3 regions of the Pantoea sp. CCBC3-3-1 genome follow, and region 2 is predicted to be linked to each of the others. Evidence: predicted binding sites of a transcription regulator. Region 2 holds the regulator's gene; each other region holds the start of a gene.
The links. The regulator Fur, encoded in region 2, represses iron uptake genes when iron is present. The targets are predictions, from matches to a motif close to ATAATAATGAGAACNACTATCAA.
Positions count from the first base shown of each region.

Region 1: EHV07_RS14805 (isochorismate synthase) is a predicted target of Fur. The motif match lies at 1,591-1,613, and genes of this name have one in related genera.
Region 3: EHV07_RS08115 (TonB-dependent siderophore receptor) is a predicted target of Fur. The motif match lies at 1,299-1,321, and genes of this name have one in related genera.

Region 1 covers NZ_CP034363.1:3,129,041-3,132,320, reverse strand. The annotation lists gene EHV07_RS14815 (enterobactin synthase subunit F) at 1-184, shown strand, start outside; gene entS (enterobactin transporter EntS) at 184-1,443, shown strand; gene EHV07_RS14805 (isochorismate synthase) at 1,643-2,824, shown strand; gene EHV07_RS14800 ((2,3-dihydroxybenzoyl)adenylate synthase) at 2,835-3,280, shown strand, end outside.
Region 2 covers NZ_CP034363.1:1,403,007-1,406,286, reverse strand. The annotation lists gene ybfF (esterase) at 1-294, shown strand, start outside; gene ybfE (LexA regulated protein) at 424-705, shown strand; gene fldA (flavodoxin FldA) at 847-1,377, shown strand; gene fur (ferric iron uptake transcriptional regulator) at 1,752-2,195, shown strand; gene EHV07_RS06670 (beta-N-acetylhexosaminidase) at 2,262-3,280, opposite strand, start outside.
Region 3 covers NZ_CP034363.1:1,701,011-1,704,290, forward strand. The annotation lists gene EHV07_RS08110 (efflux transporter outer membrane subunit) at 1-1,155, shown strand, start outside; gene EHV07_RS08115 (TonB-dependent siderophore receptor) at 1,340-3,280, shown strand, end outside.

The DNA of each region.
Region 1 (3,280 bases), 1.7 Mb from region 2:
AGCCACGCTGTTTGTGGCACAACAAACGCTGAAGCCGGGGCTGGATCCCCAGCAGGCCTGGGCGCCCTGGATCGGCAATCTACAGACATGGACCGTCGACTGCGCGCATGTGGACATCATTACCGCCGAGGCATTTACCCATATTGGTCCGCGCCTTAACGAACTGCTTAACAAGAAAATTTAATGAAACAACAATCTTTTATGCTCAGTCTCAGCTTGCTGAAGACACATCCGGCATTTCGGGCGGTTTTTATCGCCCGGTTTATCTCCATTTTATCTCTGGGCTTGTTGGGCGTTGCCGTACCGGTACAGATTCAGTTTATGACCGGTTCATCTTTACAAGTGAGTCTCGCGGTGACGCTGACCGGGATAGCGCTGTTTACCGGTCTGATGATGGGCGGCGTGCTGGCCGACCGTTATGAGCGCCGCAGGCTGATCCTGTTTGCCCGTTCAACCTGCGGCCTCGGCTTTATTGGTCTGTGCATCAATGCTGCGCTGCCGCATCCTTCGCTGTCGGCAATTTATCTGCTCGGGGTGTGGGATGGGTTCTTCGGCGCGATAGGCGTTACCGCGCTGCTCTCTGCCACGCCAGCGCTGGTGGGGCGCGAAAACCTGATGCAGGCGGGCGCGATAACGATGCTGACGGTGAGGCTGGGCGCGGTCATTTCACCGATGCTGGGCGGTGTGCTGCTGGCTTCCGGCGGGGTGGTCTGGAATTTTGGCCTGGCCGCAGCAGGGACGTTTATTACGCTCATTCCGTTACTGCGTCTGCCGTCACTTCCGCCACCTCCCCAGGCGAAGGCCAGGCCGTTCGCCGCACTGACAGAAGGATTCAAATTTCTGCTCAGCCACCGGTTAATTGGCGGCGTAGCGCTGACTGGCGCGCTGGTCACGATGGCAACGGCAATCCGCGTGCTCTATCCGGCACTGGCGATCCGCTGGGAGATGAGCGCACAGCAAATTGGCCTGCTTTACGCCGCCGTACCGCTCGGCGCGACGGCCGGTGCGTTGACCAGCGGCAACCTGGCCAGCCATTCCCGTCCGGGCCTGGTGATGTTGTTAACTGCGGTGGGATCGCTGCTCGCGGTTGGGCTGGCAGGCTTGATGCCTCACTGGGCGGCAGGGGCGCTTTGCCTTGCGTTGTTTGGCTACCTGAGCGCGCTGAGTGCGCTATTGCAATACACGCTGATCCAGACGTTGACCCCGGACAACATGCTGGGACGAGTGAACGGCCTGTGGACCGCGCAGAATGTGATGGGCGATTCGCTGGGCGCATTAATGCTGGGCACAATGACCGCCGTGATGATGCCTGCCACTGCGGCCAGCGGCGGCGGCCTGGGATTAGCCTTAATTACGCTGGGCCTGGCTGTTTCGCTTCGCTCGCTCCGGCATTACCGTAAGCCGGACGCGGTGCAACAGGCAGAACCCGTTATCGGAAAATAGCCAGCGCTGACCGGCTGCTGAAATTTCCCGTCTGCAACATAAACGTGCGGTTAATGCGCGGCGTTGCGGCGTGGATACAGAAGCGCTTTTAAACATTTTGTCATGTCTTGACATTACAAAAAATTTACTTAAAGTTACGACCTGATAATGAAAATGATAATCATTATTATCCCTTTTATCATTATGGCTGGAGATCGTTATGGAGACGCTTAGCGCTGATGAACGCAAGACCTCATCAGTACCTCTCTCTCAGGAGAGCTTTTTCTTCGCATCGCCGTGGAAAAGCCTGATTACCCATGGCCGCTTTGCCACGCTGGCGTGTCCGGCCGCAGACGGCGGTGATATCAACGGGAATTTTCAGCAGCAGGTGCGCCGCGCTTTTGCCGCGGCAAAAGAGAAGGGCATTCAGCGCCCGGTACTGGTAGGCGCGATTCCGTTCGATACGCGTAAACCTTCCGCGCTGTTTATTCCTGAGCGTTGCGAACAGTTTTCCCGCCAGCAACGCTTGCAGGCAGCCGGGCAGGCCCCGATCGGCATCGATCCGGTCATTAGCTCCCGGCAGGCCATCCCGGAAAAAGAACAGTTTATGGCGATGGTGGCGCGTGCGGCCGAAGCGACCTCGCAGCCCGATCTCGATAAAGTGGTGCTGTCACGCCTGATTGACATCACTACCGAAGAGCCCGTGGATGCGCCAGCGCTGATGGATCGGCTGATCGCCATGAATCCAACCAGCTACCACTTCCACGTGCCGCTGGCGGATGGCAGTACGCTACTGGGCGCAAGCCCGGAGCTGCTGCTGCGTAAGTCTGGCGACACCTTCTCCTCGCTGCCGCTGGCCGGTTCGGCCCGTCGCGATCGCAGTAATGCCGGTCTGGATCAGGCTATCGGCGAGCGGCTGATGTATTCCCAGAAAGATCGCTATGAGCATCGTCTGGTGACCAGCGCCATGCACGATGTACTCAAGCCTCGCAGCAAATATCTGGCCGTACCGGATAAGCCGGAGCTGATCACCACCTCAACCCTGTGGCACCTGGCTACGCCGATTGAAGGCAAGGTGAGCAACGAGCGCGAAACGGCGCTGTCGCTGGCATGCCTGCTGCATCCAACGCCTGCGTTAAGCGGCTTCCCGAACGCGCTGTCAAGGCAGTGGATCGAGGAACTGGAACCTTTCGATCGCGAGCTGTTTGGCGGCATGGTCGGCTGGTGCGATGAAGAAGGCAACGGCGAATGGGTAGTCACTATTCGCTGCGGCACGCTTGCCGGAAAACGTATTCGCCTGTTTGCGGGGGCCGGCATCGTTCCGGCTTCTTCGCCAGAATCAGAATGGCAGGAAACCGGCGTTAAACTCAGCACCATGCTGCAAGCTTTTGGGCTGAAATAAGGACATTGACATGACAATTTCATATTCACGCTGGCCGGCCGATCTGGCCGCCCGCTATCGCGAAAAAGGTTACTGGATCGATCTGCCGCTGACGGACATCCTCAGCCGCCACGTAGTTAGCGAACAGATCGCGCTGATCGATGGCGATCGTCAGTTCAGCTATCAGCAGCTGGAAGCAGACGCTACCCGCCTGGCCGCCGCCTTGCAGCGCCGTGGCCTGCGCTGCGGCGATACCGCCCTGGTGCAGCTGGGCAACGTGGCTGAATTCTATATCACGCTGTTTGCCTTATTAAAAATCGGCGTGGCGCCGGTTAACGCGCTGTTCAGCCATCAGCGCCAGGAACTGGACGCCTACGCCAGCCAGATCGAACCCGCGCTGCTGATTGCCGATCGCCAGCACGCGCTGTTTGCTGGCGACGACTATTTACAGCAGATGCGTCAGAACTGCCCGTCCCT
Region 2 (3,280 bases):
AAGTCCTTTCATGAAGGCCGCTGGCGATTTAATGTCCCTGCGCTGTGGCAATGCTATGATCGAATTATCGGCTGGCAACCGCTGCCTGCCTGGCAACGCCCGGCGCTGTTTATTCGCGGTGAACTCTCCGCTTATCTGGCGGAGGAATATCGTGAAGCACTGCTGAAACAGTTCCCTGCGGCACGCGCACATGTGATTGCCGGCGCGGGTCACTGGGTGCATGCAGAAAAACCTGATGCTGTTTTACGCGCTATCAGCCGTTTTTTTGCTCAGCAGAAACAAAAAGGTTGTTAAAAAGCTAAATCATTGTCGTCACGACTTTCACTGGGGTATGATGGCGCGCTAAAATTTTGTCGCTGCCTCAACGACAGTGACATCATGGCTCAATCCATCAGAACTCCAGCCTTTCAGTATCACGATTCTATGGCAAAAGAAAACACGGACCGCACCACGATCGATCTGTTCGCAGATGAGCGTCGCCCGGGACGACCGAAAACCAATCCGCTGACGCGTGATGAGCAGTTGCGTATCAACAAACGCAATCAGCTTAAGCGTGATAAAGTGCGCGGGCTGAAGCGCGTGGAACTGAAAATGAACAGTGACGCGGTTGATGCTCTGAACCAGCTTGCCGAGCAGCGTAATATGAGCCGCAGCGAGCTGATTGAAGAAATGGTGATGGCCCAGCTGGCCCATCCTGAGCGCTAATACGCTCATACAGCGGCAAAGCACAAAGCGACAAATGCGGACGGATTACTGATTTATCCCCCTGAATCTGTCTGCTATCATTGCCGTTAACACAAGCAGGCTAGCCGCCTCCATTATAAGTTTTAAGAGGTTATTAACATCATGGCAATCGTAGGCATTTTCTTTGGCAGCGATACGGGCAATACGGAAAACATTGCAAAAATGATCCAGAAGCAGCTCGGTAAAGAGGTTGCGGAAGTTCATGATATCGCTAAAAGCAGCAAAGAAGACCTTGAAGCCTTTGATATTTTACTGCTGGGCATCCCAACCTGGTATTACGGCGAAGCCCAGTGTGACTGGGACGATTTCTTCCCTACGCTGGAAGAGATCGACTTCAACGGTAAGCTGGTTGCGCTGTTTGGTTGTGGCGATCAGGAAGACTACGCAGAATACTTCTGCGATGCGATGGGCACTATCCGCGATATCATCGAGCCTAACGGCGCGGTCATCGTCGGTCACTGGCCAACCGAAGGATATCATTTTGAAGCCTCTAAAGGGCTGGCGGATGACAATCACTTCCTCGGCCTCGCCATCGATGAAGATCGTCAGCCGGAGTTGACCAACGAACGTACCGAAAAGTGGGTCAAACAGATTTATGAAGAACTCCAGCTGAAAGAGATTCTTGAGGCATAAGGAAAGGGCCTGATGTGCGAGCTATCTCACATCGGGTCACTGTTTTTTCCTATAGAAGTAATAGGTACATATTTGTAACTTTCATCTGCAAAACTGTAGAATAACGCCATCGGTCACCCAGCTCATCAATATGCCTTACGCCCTGGCGGCGGCAGCGATGAGGCAGCGCGAAATGTTAACTCAGCGAAAATGGGTACTTGCTTTCCCGGACGTAACGACTTTTCATCCTTACTTCCCTCAACGGTTGCGCAATCCCGCTGTGGTTTCTATTTCGAAGCATCAGTTCTATAATGAGACGCTCAGCTTTTGCGTCGACCGATGCTCAGGGCTTTTCAGCCACTTAGTGACTAGCAAAGTAACAGGACAATATCCGCATGACTGACAATAACACCGCATTAAAGAAGGCCGGCCTGAAAGTCACGCTTCCCCGACTGAAAATTCTGGAAGTGCTTCAGGAACCAGAGAGCCATCACGTCAGTGCGGAAGATTTATATAAACGCCTGATCGATATGGGCGAAGAAATTGGTCTGGCGACGGTTTACCGCGTTCTGAACCAGTTTGACGACGCGGGTATCGTGACCCGTCATAATTTTGAAGGCGGTAAATCTGTTTTCGAACTGACGCAGCAGCATCATCACGATCATCTTATCTGCCTGGACTGCGGTAAAGTGATCGAGTTCAGCGATGAATCAATCGAAACCCGTCAGCGTGATATCGCCGAACGTCACGGCATCAAGCTCAGCAACCATAGCCTCTATTTGTATGGTCACTGCGCAACCGGCGACTGCCGCGAAGACGAATCACTGCACGATAAGTAAGCTGTGCAAGTAAAGAACCGGTGAAATTCACCGGTTTTTTTTCGTCTGCTGTTCAGATTTTGTAAATCAGTTTGTCAGCGTTTCACTCCGGCTAAAGCGCTTGCCGTCGCTGCTGACCGCTCTCACCATCGCCTTCCCCTTCACCTCAGGTTGCGCGGCCTGGTCATAGCGCTGCCAGCTTTTTCCCTCGTCAAGCGAGTAGTCGATAGCAATCCCTGGCAATGCGATGTTGGCTTCCAGCTTGCCAGCAACGATGCGTGCGCCCGGCACCGGCAGACGGTAGTGAATACCTGATTTATCCAGTTTTGCCAGCTCACGCTGCCCCAACAGATTAGCAAATCGCTGCCAGTCTTTTCGCTGCGCCTGGTGGTCAACATGCGCTGTTTCCCCACCGATATATTCTCTGCCCGGCTGATAATCCTGCTCCCATGCAGCCCGATGCCAGGCCCGCTCGGCAACCGAAACAACGCGAGGAAAGATCATATATTCCATCTGATCGTCGGTCCGCACGGTTTCGCTCCACAGCTGGGCGGATAAGCCATAAGCGCCCGGCCAGGCTTTATCCGATTTCGCGGAAAAAGGTTTGCCGTCGCGGTCTACGGAGGTTTCTGCGTTTTGTGGCAGGTTATTCGGCGCAAAGCTGAACATTTTACGCTCATCGCTAAAGCGCGTTCCCCAGTAGTAACCGCGCTCCAGCGGATTCACCTCATACGGAAAATCCATATAGACATAGTCCGGGTTAGAGACAATGACCTGATAACCTTTGTTCGCCCAGTCATTGGCTGAATCAAAGCCGCCCCAGTACAGCGTATCCCAGAAGTTAACCGCAACGTGCTCCGTGGCAAAGGCCTGAGAACTTTCGGCATCCTTCAGGCCATCCTGCCACGCCTGCATTCTGCCAATGCCGTGCTGTTTCACCTGCTGACTGACCTGTCGCGCAAAGTAGCTGGGCAAATGTTCCATGTCCTCGACTTTGCCATCTTTGATCATGGCCTGACAGACCTGTGATTTCGCCCACGGCTTATCCTCTTTACTCATGTCGAGCAGGCCGGTTCCCGCAACAGGTTTATTTATATCGGAATAGC
Region 3 (3,280 bases), 300 kb from region 2:
GCGCGTTCACGCGTCGATCAGTATCGCGCCGAACTGCGCGCCGCGCAGGGCGATAACTTCCCGACGCTTGATGCAGGCGTTGCGGCTTCACACGCCCGAGCTTTGTCCTCGGTCAGTGGACAGCCTTATGAATATGCGGTTTTCCAGGGCCTGTTGCAGGCTAACTACGATGTCGATCTGTGGGGGGCGCGCAGCAGCAGCATTGATGCCGCACAAGCGTCGCTGGCAGCGGTGCAGGCGGCCGCGTCTGCGGCTGAACTGACGATAGCCAGTTCGGTGGCATCGGGCTATATGACCTTGATCGCCCTTGATGAACAGCTGCGGGTAACGGAGGCAACGCTGTCGTCCCGGGAAAACTCACTCAAGCTTGCTCAGCGTCAGTTTGAAACCGGCTATACCTCCAAACTGGAATGGGTGCAGTCCCAATCGGAATACCAAACTGCGAAAGCGCAGATCCCGGTATTACAACATCAGATCGCCCAGCAGGAGAACGCGCTCAGTATTCTGGTCGGCATGAATCCACGAGAAATTGCCCGCCAGAGCCGTTTTGAACATGTGCTGCCACAGCAGCTTCCTGCGCTGCTCCCTTCAGAACTATTGCAGCGTCGTCCGGATATCGTGCAGGCCGAGCGTCTGCTGCTGGCCGCCGATGACTCGCTGATCGCGTCAAGGGCAAAGCTTTTGCCGTCATTAAACCTGACTGCCAGCGGTACGGTACAAAGCGGCGTGCTGCATCAGCTGGTGGATAATCCGTTTCGCTTATGGAGCATTGGCGGCAGCGTGCTAGCGCCCATTCTTAATCGGGAAGCGCTGACTGCCCAGGTCGATGTTTCCATGGCCTCGCGCAACCAGGCGCTCTATAACTATGAAAAAGTGGTACGCAATGCCTTCAGTGAAGTGAATAACGATCTGGATGCCATCATGCGCTACCAGCAGCAGCTGAGTGAACTACAGCAGCAGGAACAGGTGGTCAGCGAAGCATTGCGTATCTCACGTAACCGCTATCAGAACGGCTATGCGTCTTATCTGGATGAACTGGACGCCCAGCGAACCCTGTTCAGTACTCAGCTGAATGTGGTTCAGGTAAAAAATAATTTACTGCTGGCGCAGATCGATCTTTACCGTGCCCTGGGCGGCGGCTGGCGCGCTCAGTAAACCCTGATGCGCTAAGTTCACGTTTTCACATCTTTTTATCTGTTCCTGTAGCAGGAGGCGTTTGTCTGCCTGCTTATCCTGCGGCGAAAGGGGCGAATATAGCGCTTGCAATTCCTGTTACCGTGTCGATAATCGCAATCCGAATAATAATGATTATCACTTGTATTTTTATCAGGGAAACGTAATGAGCCACCTGCTTTCAACCCCTCAGCACTTCAAAATGACCGTGCTTGCCGCGCTGATTAGTTCTGCCGCCGCGCCAGCGCTGGCTGCGACCACCGAGGCCAGCACCAGCGAAAAAACCATGACGGTTGTTGCAACGCCAGAAAACAATTTCACGCCGGGCGGCGATCGGCTGGTGCCTGCCTATCTGGATGGCCAGATCGCCAACGGCGGCCGGATGGGGCTGCTTGGCGAGCAGGACGCGCATAATGTGCCGTTCAACGTCATCGGCTACACCGCAAAAATGATCCAGGATCAGCAGGCCACCACCCTGAAAGAGGTTGTCGCTAACGACGCCTCTGTTCAGAACGTGCAGGGCTATGGCAACTTTGCGGAAACCTACCGTATTCGTGGTTTCGATCTTGATGGCGACGACATGACCTTCGGCGGCCTGCCGGGCGTGATGCCGCGGCAGGTCGTTTCCACGCAGATAGTGGATCGCGTTGAAGTGTTTAAAGGATCGAATGCGCTGGTTAATGGCTCTGCTGCCAGCGGCGTTGGCGGCATGATCAACCTGGAACCCAAACATGCGGATGACACGCCACTGACGCGGCTGGGGGTGGATTACACGTCTGCCTCTCAGGTCGGCACTTCGCTGGATGTAGGGCGTCGCTTTGGTGACAATAATCAGTGGGGCGTACGCGCCAACGTGCTGCACCGTGAAGGCGAAACCGCCGTCGATAACGAGAAGCGTCGCGCAACGGTCGCATCCCTTGGCCTGGATTATCGGGGCGATAAGTTGCGTACCTCGCTGGATCTGGGATATCAGAAACAGGCTTATCACGGTGGGCGCCTGGGGATCAATGTCAGCGGCGTTGATTTCATTCCTGAAGTGCCGCGCGCCACCAGCAACTACAGCCAGAACTGGGTTTACAGCGATATCGAAAGCGAGTTTGGTATGGCGCGTGCAGAGTACGATTTTGCGCCAAACTGGACGGCTTACGCCGGTATGGGCGGACAGCACTCTCATGAAATGGGCGCCTATGCGTCACCGAAATTGACCAGTGCAGACGGCTCCGCAACGATTGGCCGCATGGATACTAACAAAATCGTTGATGCATTTAGCGGCCAGACCGGCGTGCGCGGCAAGTTCAATACCGGCTTCGTCAGCCACAGCGTGAATGTGGGTTATGCCGCGCAGACTAAGCGTGAGAAAACGTCTTACGGTATGGCACTGACTTCAGCCGGCACCAACGTTTACAACACTTCTGCTGTCGCGGCACCTGAGAACACCTATTTTGGCGGCGATCTTGACAATCCTAAGCCCACAAGCCGGATCCGTACGGAAGGCCTGTTGCTGGCCGATACGCTGGGCTTCCTGGATGATAAAGTGCTGCTGACGGCGGGCGTGCGTCATCAAAAAGTGGTGGTGCGTAACTACGCTTACGGCACGGCGGTAGAGGATACCGACTCACGCTTCACCAAGTCGCGCTGGACGCCGGGTTATGGCCTGGTCGTTAAGCCATGGGAAGCGGTTTCCCTGTATGCCAACCACATTGAAGCGCTGCAACCGGGTGAAACCGCCTCAACGGGCGCGCTGAACGTAGGTAAAGTCACCGGTATTTCGCTCTCGAAGCAAAACGAAGTGGGGATGAAGCTGGACACCGGCCGGATTGGCGGCTCGCTGGCGCTGTTTGAGATCAAAAAGCCAGCAGGCATTATCGATCAGCAGACGGGTATGTTTGGCATGTATGGCGAACAGCGTAACCGTGGCGTGGAACTGAACGTCTTCGGTGAGCCGGTTTACGGCGTGCGGCTGAACGGCAGCGCGACCTGGCTGGATCCCAAAATGACCAAAACGGTTAACGGCACCAACGACGGTAAAAATGCCATCGGCGTGGCAAACTTTTATACCGTGCTGAGTGCGGAATATGACATCAAACCGGTTGAGGGATTAACCGCA